One region of the Arthrobacter sp. PAMC25564 genome, then DNA from elsewhere that is predicted to be linked to it. Evidence: riboswitches for the same ligand, from Rfam matches in the RefSeq annotation. Region 1 holds a riboswitch; the other holds the start of a gene.
What was found. A riboswitch is a leader RNA that binds a small molecule or an ion and turns the genes downstream of it on or off. The one in region 1 is predicted to bind thiamine pyrophosphate.
Positions count from the first base shown of each region.

Region 2: another riboswitch for thiamine pyrophosphate. It lies ahead of thiO (glycine oxidase ThiO); the one in region 1 lies ahead of thiC (phosphomethylpyrimidine synthase ThiC).

Region 1 is NZ_CP039290.1:2,182,466-2,188,203, forward strand. Features, by position in the region: gene ffh (signal recognition particle protein) at 1-810, shown strand, start outside; gene E5206_RS10115 (alpha/beta hydrolase) at 881-1,615, shown strand; gene thiC (phosphomethylpyrimidine synthase ThiC) at 1,673-3,457, opposite strand; TPP riboswitch at 3,452-3,559, opposite strand; gene E5206_RS10125 (amidohydrolase family protein) at 3,638-4,720, shown strand; gene E5206_RS10130 (VOC family protein) at 4,804-5,679, shown strand.
Region 2 is NZ_CP039290.1:1,733,557-1,739,294, reverse strand. Features, by position in the region: gene E5206_RS07990 (4a-hydroxytetrahydrobiopterin dehydratase) at 1-541, opposite strand, end outside; gene E5206_RS07985 (thiazole synthase) at 617-1,339, opposite strand; gene thiS (sulfur carrier protein ThiS) at 1,459-1,695, opposite strand; gene thiO (glycine oxidase ThiO) at 1,692-3,029, opposite strand; TPP riboswitch at 3,024-3,157, opposite strand; gene thiE (thiamine phosphate synthase) at 3,184-3,882, shown strand; gene E5206_RS07965 (ferritin-like fold-containing protein) at 3,924-4,595, opposite strand; gene E5206_RS07960 (RNB domain-containing ribonuclease) at 4,637-5,738, shown strand, end outside.

The sequences.
Region 1 (5,738 bases):
GACGGCGACGCCCGCGGCGGTGCCGCGCTCTCCGTCGCATCGGTGACGGGCAAGCCCGTTATGTTCGCGTCCACCGGGGAAGGCCTGGACGATTTCGAGCTCTTCCACCCGGACCGCATGGCCTCGCGCATCCTTGACCTCGGTGACGTGCTCACCCTGATCGAGCAGGCCGAGAAGTCCTGGGACAAGGACGAAGCCGCCCGGATGGCGAAGAAGTTCGCCGACCAGGAAGACTTCACCCTGGACGACTTCCTGTCCCAGATGCAGCAGATCCGCAACATGGGCTCGATGAAGAAAATGCTCATGATGATGCCGGGCGCGCAGAACATCCGGCAGCAGCTGGAACAGTTCGATGAACGCGAGATCGACCGCGTCGAGGCCATCGTCCGGTCCATGACCCCGCATGAGCGCGTCGCGCCCAAGATCATCAACGGCTCCCGCCGGGCCCGGATCGCGCGCGGTTCCGGCGTACACGTCTCCGAGGTCAACGGGCTGCTGGAGCGCTTTGCCCAGGCCCAGAAGATGATGAAGAAGATGGCGGCCGGCGGCGGAATGCCCGGAATGCCGGGGATGCCGGGCATGGGCGGGGGAGGAGCCCGAAAGGGTGCCAAGAACGCACCGAAGAAGAAGGCGCGCTCCGGCAACCCTGCCAAGGCCGCACAGGAACTCAAGGATGCCCAGGCCCGGCGTGCCGCGGGCCCCGCGGCACTGCCCACCGGTGCCGCCTTCGGCCAGCAGGGCGGGGACTTCGATCCGTCCCAGCTGAACCTGCCCAAGGGCTTTGACAAGTTCCTCGGCGGCAGCAAGTAATTTCCGGGCAGCGAGGCAGCAGCCGTATGTCGACGGCCGGGTTCACGGGCCGGTGCCATAAGGTAGGAGCATGTTCAAGCAGCGCGTAGTCTTCGTCCACGGGGAAGGCAGCTTCGGTGCCGCCGCGTGGCCAAAGCAGCACGGGATGGCGCTCAATTACGACGCCCTGTTCCTGCGCCGCCGCGGTTTTGACGCCGTCGCCGAACCTTTGGAGTCCGACTTCGCAGCCGATGCCGCGATCGTGCTCGGTGCGCTGGCAGACGACGGCCGGGGCGAGGCGGGCGGCCACGTGGTGGCCCATTCGCAGGGGGCCATCGCCGCGATGATGGCCGCCGTCGAACGGCCGGACCTCGTCCAGTCCCTTACCCTCGTGGAGCCGGCCTGCCTCTCGCTTACCGCGGAACTGCCCGCGACGGCGGCGCACCGTGCCCTGATGCAGCCGCTCTTCGAGGTCCGCCACCAACTGAGCGACGCCGACTTCCAGCGCGAGTTCCTCCGCCGGGCCTTCTCGGCGGAGGCACCGGGGCCGACGACGCCGGAAGCCCGCCGGGAAGCCCGGCGCCTCCGCCTGCAGGCGCCGGGCTGGGAAGCGCCCCTGCAGATCGTGCCGGGCGTCCCCACCCTGGTCCTGACCGGCGGCTGGGAACCCCTCTACGAGGAAATCGCCGGCTACCTGCGCGAGACCGGCGCCCTGCACCGCATCGCTGCGGGAGGGCACCGGCCCCAGGATTCAGCGGAGGGCGACCGCCTGATCCGCTCCTTCGTTGCCGAGGTCAGCCGGCGCCAGCATGCCCAGGCATGCTAGGGCCGGCCGCCTGAACTGCTGGTCCTGACCCGCTTGTCGTGAACTGGTCCTGAATGCTCAGCGGCTGCCCACGGTGGGCGCCGGCAGATAGACCTTGCCGCCCGCGGCCAGGAATTCCTGGCTCTTTTCCCGCATCCCTGCCGCCATGCCGGCGAGTGCTTCCTGCGCCTCCGCGGAGCCGTATTCGTCGCGGATGTCCTGGCTGATCCGCATGGAGCAGAACTTCGGGCCGCACATCGAACAGAAGTGGGCTGTTTTGGCCGGTTCGGCCGGGAGCGTCTCGTCGTGGAAGGCCTCGGCGGTGACCGGGTCCAGCGAGAGCGCAAACTGGTCGCGCCAGCGGAACTCGAACCGGGCCTTGGACAGGGCGTCGTCGCGTTCGTTGGCGCCCGGATGCCCCTTGGCCAGGTCGGCGGCATGCGCGGCGATCTTGTAGGTGATCACACCGGTCTTCACATCGTCCTTGTCCGGCAAGCCCAGGTGTTCCTTGGGCGTGACGTAGCACAGCATGGCCGTGCCGTAGCGGGCGATTTCGGTGGCGCCGATCGCCGAGGTGATGTGGTCGTAGCCGGGCGCAATGTCGGTGACCAGCGGCCCCAGCGTATAGAAGGGGGCGCCCTTGCAGAGTTCCTGCTGCCGCTCGACGTTCTCCCGGACCAGGTGGAACGGGACGTGGCCCGGTCCTTCCACCATGACCTGGACGTCGGACTGCCAGGCGCGCTGCGTGAGCTCGGCGAGGGTGTCCAGCTCGGCGAACTGCGCGGCGTCGTTGGCGTCCGCCGTCGCGCCGGGCCGCAGGCCGTCGCCGAGGGAGAAGGCGACGTCGTACCTGGCGAAGATTTCGCACAGCTCGTCGAAATGGGTGTAGAGGAAGTTCTCCTGGTGGTGCGCCAGGCACCAGCCGGCCATGATGGCCCCGCCGCGGGACACGATGCCGGTGACCCGGTTCGCGGTCAGCGGCACGTAACGCAGCAGCACCCCGGCGTGGATGGTCATGTAGTCCACGCCCTGCTCGCACTGTTCAATGACCGTGTCGCGGAAGATCTCCCACGTGAGCGCATTGGCCTCGCCGTTGACCTTTTCCAAGGCCTGGTAGATCGGCACGGTGCCGATCGGAACCGGCGAGTTGCGGAGGATCCATTCGCGCGTGGTGTGGATGTCATCGCCGGTGGACAGGTCCATCACGGTGTCGGCACCCCACTGCGTGGCCCACTGCAGTTTGTCCACTTCCTCGGCGATGGAGCTGGTAACCGCCGAGTTGCCGATGTTGGCGTTGATCTTGACCAGGAAGGCCTTGCCGATGATCATCGGCTCGGATTCGGGATGGTTGATGTTGCTGGGGATGATGGCCCGGCCGGCCGCCACTTCGCTGCGGACCAGCTCGACGTCGCAGTTCTCGCGAAGTGCCACGAACCGCATCTCCGGGGTGATGACGCCGTCCCGGGCGTAGCGCATCTGCGTGACAGTCTTGCCGTCGACGGCGCGGCGCGGCACCGGGCGGGCGCCCTCCCACTCGGCCGACGCCGCACCCCGGCGCACCGCCGACTTGCCGTCGTCGAGCAGGCTCCGTTCCCGTCCGCCGTATGGTTCCGTGTCACCACGGGCTTCGATCCACGGTGCGCGGACCGGGGCGAGGCCCACCACCGGGTCGCTGCCCGGACCGGCCGTCCGGTACACCTGCAGTGGTGCGTTCTTCGCGCCGCCGGGCGAGTCCGCGAGGGCGATCTCGGTGACCGGCACCCGGATGCCGCTTCCAGCCTCCCCGATGTACGCCAACGAGTGCGAATCCAGGGACCGCGTCCCGTTTTGGGCAGGGCTGTGCTGTGTCGATTGCGTATTCACGGAATACTCACTTCCTTCGCCGGCATTACCCGGACAGGTTCAACGGTCGCAGGCTGCGTCAGCCCGATCTCAGCCCCTGCAGGGGCACCCGTGTGGTCGTAGACGAAGCTACCACAGTCCGCCCTGGGCCACACTGCATGTGACGGGGGCCGGACCGCCGCGCGGGCTACGCTTTAAGCCATGACCAGGATCATCGAATTCAGCGGGCCGGTCCTCACCAGTGCGGCGCAGGAGCACCCCGGCCTCTGGTCCGTCGACGGCATCCTGACTTTCCGCCGTCCCGCCGCTGCGCCGGACCTCGTGCTGGACGGCTGGGTCATTCCCGGGCTGGTGGACGCGCACTGCCACATCGGGCTCGGCCCCGGCGGAGACGTCCCGGAACACCTCGCGGAGGAGCAGGCCATCACGGACCGCGACGCCGGCACGCTGCTCGTGCGCGACGCCGGGGCCGTCCACGACACGCGCTGGCTGCAGCAGCGTGCGGACATGCCCCGCATCATCCGCTCCGGCCGCCACATCGCGAGGACCAGGCGCTACCTCCGGGGCTTCGCCGTCGAGGTCGAGCCGGAGAACCTGGTGGAGGCCGTGCGCAAGCAGGCGCTCGCCGGCGACGGCTGGGTCAAGCTCGTGGGGGACTGGATTGACCGCGGCGCCGGTGACCTGGCACCGTCCTTCCCGGCTGCGGTCCTCAAGGACGCCGTCCAGGCCGCGCACGATGAAGGCGCCAGGGTGACGGCGCACTGCTTCGCCGAACAGACCCTGGATGACATGCTCGACGCCGGGATCGACTGCATCGAGCACGGCACCGGGCTGCTTCCCCGGCACCTGCCCCGGTTTGTGGAACAGGGTGTACCGATCGTCCCGACGCTGATCAACATCGCCACGTTCCCAGAGATCGCCGCCCAGGCCGAGGCGAAGTTCCCCCGCTACGCTGCGCACATGCGCGGGCTCTGGGAGCGGCGCAGCGAACGGATCCTGGAGGCGTTCGAGGCCGGGGTGTCCATCTACGCCGGGACAGACGCCGGCAGCGTGATCAGGCACGGACGGATCGCGGACGAAATCCAGGCCCTGCACGCCGCCGGGCTCCCGGCCCGGGCTGCTCTCGATGCCGGCGCCTGGGCCGCACGCGCGTGGCTCGGGGCCGAGGCCATCGTAGAAGGTGCCGGCGCCGATGTCCTGGTCTGTGCCGAGGACCCCAGGGCCCGGCTCGGCACGCTGGATGGACCCCGGCACATCGTGCTGCGGGGTGAACTCATCCATTAGGAATAAATTGAAGCTTCAAGTAATTTAACAGTATGCAAAGGTCATCGAAGGTCGATGGCCGCCGAACCACCGGAGCGTTCACAATGACTGCTGAAGCCACCACCCAGGACCTTCTTCCCGCCGCACTCACCATGGGCACCGTGATGCTCAAGGTCGGCGACATGAAGCTCATGACGGATTACTATCAGCGTGGCCTCGGCCTCGACATCGTGGCCGAGCAGGACGGCGGCCTGTACCTCGGGCGCAAGCAGAAGCCGCTGGTCCACCTCGCCCCCGCCCCCGGGCTGACCGTCCCCTCCCGCGGCGAGGCCGGCCTCTTCCACACCGCCCTGCTGTTCGATGACCAGACCGCCCTGGCCGCCACCGTCGCCACCGCCGCGCAGTACGAGCCGCGGTCCTTCACCGGCAGCGCGGACCACCTGGTCAGCGAAGCCTTCTACTTTAACGACCCCGAGGGTAACGGCATCGAGCTGTACTGGGACCGTCCCCGCGAGGCCTGGTCCTGGGACGGCAAGAACGTCGTGATGGACAGCCTGGCCCTCCCGCCCCAGCGCTACCTCGAGCAGTTCCTCACCGAGGAATCCCTGACCGGCCAGCGCGGGACGGAGGCCGGGATCGGGCACGTCCACCTGCAAGTGGGCGATGTCCAGTCGGCCCACGACTTCTACGTCGGCACCCTCGGCTTCGAGAAGACCGCCGGATGGCACGGCCAGGCGCTGTTCGTCTCGGCCGGAGGCTACCACCACCACATGGCGATGAACGTCTGGAACAGCCGCGGCGCCGGCCCCCGGCGGGACACCCTGGGCCTGGGCGAAGTGCTGATCGAAGTACCCTCCGGCGACGACGTCGGAGCCCTCGCCGACCGGCTCAAGGTCGCCGGCGTCCAGTCGCACCACACCGGAGCCGAACTGCGCTTCGAGGATCCGTGGCGCAACCGCCTCCGTGTCGCCGTCCGCTGACACCGGGCGGATGACGCTGCCCGGCTGGGTTAGGCTGAAAAGCGACGGCTGGCGCTCAC
Region 2 (5,738 bases), 450 kb from region 1:
CCAGCACGGGCCCGGATTCGGCCTTGCTCCGGTGGATGTCGAGGTGGAGCCGGTTGACGTCCGGGGTGTCGGTTTGCTGGAACCAGAGCGAGGGGCCGCGGCCGTACGGGTCCACGAGGTCACCGAACCGTCCCTTGCGGTAGCCGAGCGCCACCCGCCAGAGCCCGGAGATCGCCTCGGGATCCTCCGAATCGATGGCTACTTCCACCGTCCGGTACAGCCCCGGTTCCGCGGTGGCGGCGACGGCGGCGGCCGCCGCGCTGGCCGCCGCGGCCGCTTTGACGTCCCGCGGCGTCACCTCGGTGCCGGCATCGTGGGAACTGTAGCGGAGAAAGACCCGGTTGTAGCGCCAGTCCAGGTCCGGGTGATGGTCCTGTTCTTCAGCGAGGTGCCCGACGGCGGCGATCAGCTCCAGTGCAGCGGCCGCCGTCGGCGCCTTGTATACGCTCACCAGCCCGCCGAGGCGGTACCTCCAGTCCGGCAGGCCGGCCAGGGCCTCGTCGATCTGGGGGCGGGTGAGGACGTCTTCCGTAGCTGCCATGGCAGGCTCCTTGCTGGCTGGACCGGTGCGGCGGGCCGGCTGGCGCGGCCGGCGGTCAACCGGGAGCGGCCGGATTCAGAGGAATTCGGCCCGGCCTTCCATGGCGGAGGACGCCAGGGCGTGTTCGCGGCGCGGGATCCTGCCTGCCGTTTTCGCCAGCCTACCGGCGATGACCGCGTGTTTGAAGGCCTCCCCCATCAGCGCCGGATTCTGCGCCCGGGTCACTGCCGTTGCCAGCAGCACCGCGTCGCAGCCGAGCTCCATCGCCAGGGCCGCGTCCGAGGCGGTCCCGATTCCGGCGTCGAGCACCACGGGCACGGACGCCCGCGAGACGATCAGTTCGATGTTGTGCGGGTTCAGGATGCCCAGGCCGGTGCCGATCGGCGCGCCCAGCGGCATCACCGCGGTGGCGCCGAGGTTCTCCAGCCGCAGTGCCAGCACCGGGTCATCGTTCGTATACGCAAAGACCTTGAAGCCCCGGCCCACGAGCTGCTCGGTGGCGTCCACCAGCTCGACGGCGTCCGGCAGCAGGGTGTGCTCGTCGGCGATGACTTCGAGCTTGACCCAGTCTGTTTCAAGGGCCTCGCGGGCCAGTTCGGCGGTCAGCACGGCGTCCTTGGCCGTGAAGCAACCGGCGGTGTTGGGCAGCACCCTGATGTTGTGGTCGACGAGCAACTGGAACAGCGAGCCTGCCTCGGCGGGCGAGTAGCGGCGCATGGCCACCGTGGTCAGTCCGGTCCCGGACGCCACGAGCGCGGCCCCCAGCCCGTCCAGGCTCGGCGCCCCGCCCGTGCCCATGATCAGGCGGGAGCCCAAGAGGACTCCGTCGACGATGAACGGATCACCGGTGTCGGTGCCGGGGGTGGGCCGGCGGTCCGCTGCGGCCGGTCCTGCGAATGCGGTTTCCTTCATGCTGTTCATCCTCCCTGTACTGCCGTGACGAGTTCGACGTCGTCGCCCTCGGCCAGCGCGGTGCCGTGCCACTGGCTGCGCGGCACCACCTCTGAATTGCGGGCCACGGCGACGCCGAGCTTCCGGCCGTCTGCTGACTGGCCGTTCGGGGCGAGCGTCCGGCCGGTTAGCTGGCTGACCAGCGTGCCGACGGAGGCGCCGTCGGCGACGGCGTGGTCCGCTCCGTTCAATCTGATGTTCATACTGTTTCCTTGGCTTCCTTGGTTTCCTTGGTTCCCTGGCTGCGGTCAGTTTCCTGGCGGTGGTGAAGCTCCGGGGCGGGGAGGCGGGAGAAACGGCCGGGACGGAATCCCGCCCAGCGGGGGTGGGCCGTTCCGTCCAGCAGCTGCCGGCAGATCGCCGCGGCCACCGGGGTGAGCAGGACGCCGTGCCGGAAGAAGCCGGTGGCAATGATCAGGCCGGGGATTTCCTCCCCGTCATCGCTCCCGGCGAGCGCCACGCGGCCCAGCAGCGGCGCGTTGTCCGGCGTGCCGGGGCGCGCCCGGGCTGTGGCTTCCAGCAGTTCCAGCTCGGCCACGGCGGGCAGCAACTGCTGGGCGTCCCGGAGCAGCTGGTAGACGCCGCCGGCGGAGACCGCGGACGGGTCCGAAGGGGCGTCTTCGCGCTGGGTCGCCCCGATCACCACGGTGCCGTCCTGCCGCGGGACGATGTACACGGGAACCCCGCGGACCAGGCCCCGCAGGGTGGCGGTGAGCAGCGGCCGCAGCCGGTCGGGTACACGGAGCCGGAGGATGTCCCCGTAGACCGGCCGCAGCGGCAGCGCGAGGCCGGCCGGGAGGCCGCCGAGCTCCGCCGCGCCGAGCCCGTTCGCCACAATGGTTTCCTTCGCCTGGACGGCGCCGCCGCCGGCGAGGCTGACCCCGGCCACACGCCCGTCCTCCCACAGCAGGCCGGCGGCGCGCCGGGCAACGGCACGGCTTCGGCTGTCCGCCGCGAGCAGGACGGAAATCCGGGCGACGAGCCTGCGGGGATCCACCTGGTGGTCGGAGGGAATGTCGAAGGCGCAGGAGATCCCGGGGCTCAGCAGCGGTTCCCGGCCGCGCGCCTCACGAACGCCCAGGGGCTCCACAATGAGGCCTGAAGCCTGCTGGACGGCCCGGAGGTCGGCGAGCGCCCGGCGGTCGGCGGCGTCAAACCCGACGGCGAGGGTCGGCGTCGTGAGGTAACCGGTTCCGTTGTCCGGCGTCCCTTTGTCCGTTCCGGCTGCCGGAGCGTTGTCTGTTGCGTTGTCCAGCCCTGCCGCGAAGGCCGGCCACAGGCGCGACGATTCGATCATGAGCTCCAGGAGCGCCTCCTCCTGGTAGTGCAGCTCGCTGACGGGGGCGAGCATGCCCGCGGCGGCCCAGCTGGCCCCGCTGCCCGGGGCGTCGTCAATCAGTGCGACGGACCGGCCCGAACGGATGGCCTCCCAGGCGATGCCATGGCCGATCACCCCGCCGCCGATCACCGCTACGTCGTAACAAACGCCAGACGCTGCGTCATCATTCGCCGCGTCACGGTCGGTTCGTGTGTCCATGAAGGAATCCTTCCCTACGCCGGTACTAACCGGATCAGGTCAAGCGGTCGGCTCCAACGCCCTCTCAGCCCTGCAGCGTCGAACGCCAGAGGCGCACGAGGCTGCAGCGGGCTCCCGCGGTATGGGCCCAGTTTAGAGGAACTAGGCTGGTGTCATGAGCCAGGATGCCCTCCACACCACCGCCCGCCTGTACCTGTGCACCGATGCCCGCAAGGACCGCGGCGACTTCGAGGACTTCGTAGACGCGGCCTTCGCCGGCGGCGTGGACATCATCCAGCTGCGCGACAAGACCCTGGAGGCGGCCGAGGAGCTCGAACTCCTCGAGGTCCTGCACGCGGCCGCCCACCGCCACGGCCGGCTGTGGGCCGTCAATGACCGGGCGGACATTGCCTCGCTGTCTGCGGCGCCGGTGTTCCACATCGGCCAGAAGGACATCCCGCCCGAGGCGGCGAGGACCTTCCTGGGCAAGGACACCGTGATCGGGCTGTCCACCCACAGCCCGGAACAGATCGATGCCGCGATTGCTGCCTCGCCGGGGCGCAGCGGACTGGACTATTTCTGCGTGGGACCCGTCTGGGCCACCCCGACCAAACCTGGCCGCGCCGCCGTCGGGCTCGACCTGGTCCGCTACGCCGCGCAGGCCATCCGGACCGCGGGGACCGGCAAAGCCGACGGCCGGATCGAGGACGTGTTGCCGTGGTTCGCGATCGGCGGGATCGATCTTGGCAATGTGGAGCAGGTCCTCGAGGCCGGCGCGCAGAGGATCGTTGTGGTCCGGGCCATTACCGACGCCGATGACCCTGCCGGCGCCGCGCGCGCCCTGCTCGCAGCCCTGGACGCCGCGGAAGCCTGAGCGACAGCCGGCGGCTTGCGGCGGTTGACCGGACCGCCGGCTCAGCCGCTCAGCCCCAACTGCGTCATCCGGCGGGAGTGGTTGGCCGCGAGTTCGGCCAACAGTCCGCTGACCACTTCCCTGGAGCGGGCCTCGTCCGCCCCGATCAGGCCGGGGAGGAACGCGTGCTCGAAGCTCACCCGCTGCGCCTGGGTCAGGGCCTCGCCCAGCAGCCGCCGCGCCCACAGGGACAGCCGTGAGGCCAGCCGCGGGTCCGCCGCAAGGGCGGTCCTGAGCAGTTCCCGCAGGACCGTGGTGGCTTCTTCGTCCGATTGGATCCGCTCGACCAGTTCCCGGGTTCCGGCGTCGACATAGCGGGAAACGGCACGGTAAAAATCGCCGGAGACCGTGTCGATCACATACGCCTTCATGAGCGACTCGTACCAGTCCGCCGGGCGCGTGCGTTCGTGGAAGTGGTCCACGGAGGGCTGGAAGGGAAGCATCGCGGCCTCGGCGTCGAGGCCCGATTCCTCAAGCCTGGCGCGGACCAGTTCGTAGTGCTGGAATTCGATCACGGCGATCCGGCCGAGCACCGCACGGTCGTGCAGGGTGGGCGAATAGCGGGCGTCGGAGGAGAGCCGCTCGAAGGCCGAAAGCTCGCCATAGGCCATCACGCCGAGCAGATCCATCAGGACGCTGTTGTAGCGGGCAGGACCGGCCGGGGATGCGCTCATGGTCCAAGACTAATGGCGCAAATCGAGCTAATCTGATTTTCGTGTCCCATCATCGCCTGACCCCCAGCATGCGCCAACAAAAGAACCAACTTTCCACGGCGCTGAATGCGCTGCGCACCACGCTGGAGCTGCCGGGACCGTTCCCCGAGGATGCGCTCCGGGACGCCAGGGAGGCCGTTGCCTGGCACGAACTGCCGGAGCTGGACCTCACCCGGATCGAGTTCGTGACCATTGATCCGGCCGCCTCCACTGACCTGGACCAGGCCCTCTTCATCGACCGTTCCGGCGAGGGCTACAAGGTGTTCTACGCCATCGCCGACGTCCCGTCATTTGTCGCCCCCGGCAGTGCGCTGGACGCCGAAACCCGCCGCCGCGGCCAGACCTTCTACACCCCGGACGGCCGGATTCCGCTGCACCCTGAGATCATCAGCGAAGCCGCCGGCAGCCTGCTCGCCGGGCAACTGTGCGCCGCGTTCGTCTGGGAATTCGAGCTGGATGCCGCCGCCGAGGTGTGCTCCGTGCTCGTGCGCCGGGCCCGCGTCCGCAGCCGCGCCAAGCTCAGCTACCAGGGCGTCCAGGCCGATCTCGACGCCGGCACCGCCGGCCCGGTGCTGCTCCTGCTCAAGGAGGTGGGCATCAAGCGGGTGGAGCTGGAACGCCTCCGCGGCGGGGCCAGCCTGAACATGCCGGAGCAGGAAATTGAACAGCTGCCCGACGGCGGCTACCGGATCGTCGCGGCCCCGGCGCTGCCGGTCGAAGACTGGAACGCCCAGATTTCGCTGATGACCGGGATGGCCGCGGCCGAGCTGATGCTCAAGGGCAAGGTCGGGATCCTGCGGACGATGCCCGCCCCGGATGAAGGGTCGCTGGCGCACTTCCACCGCCAGACGCACGCCCTGGGCAAGCCCTGGGACGGGGAGATGAGCTACGGCGAGTACCTGCGGACCCTTGACCCGACGGATCCCCGCCAGCTGGCGATTGTGCACTCGGCCGGCATGCTGTTCCGCGGTGCCGGGTACACGCCCTTCGACGGGACCGTCCCCCAGGACGGGATCCAGTCCGCCATCGGCGCCGCGTACGCGCACACCACCGCCCCGTTGCGGCGGCTGATTGACCGTTTTGTGCTGGTCATCTGCGAAGCGC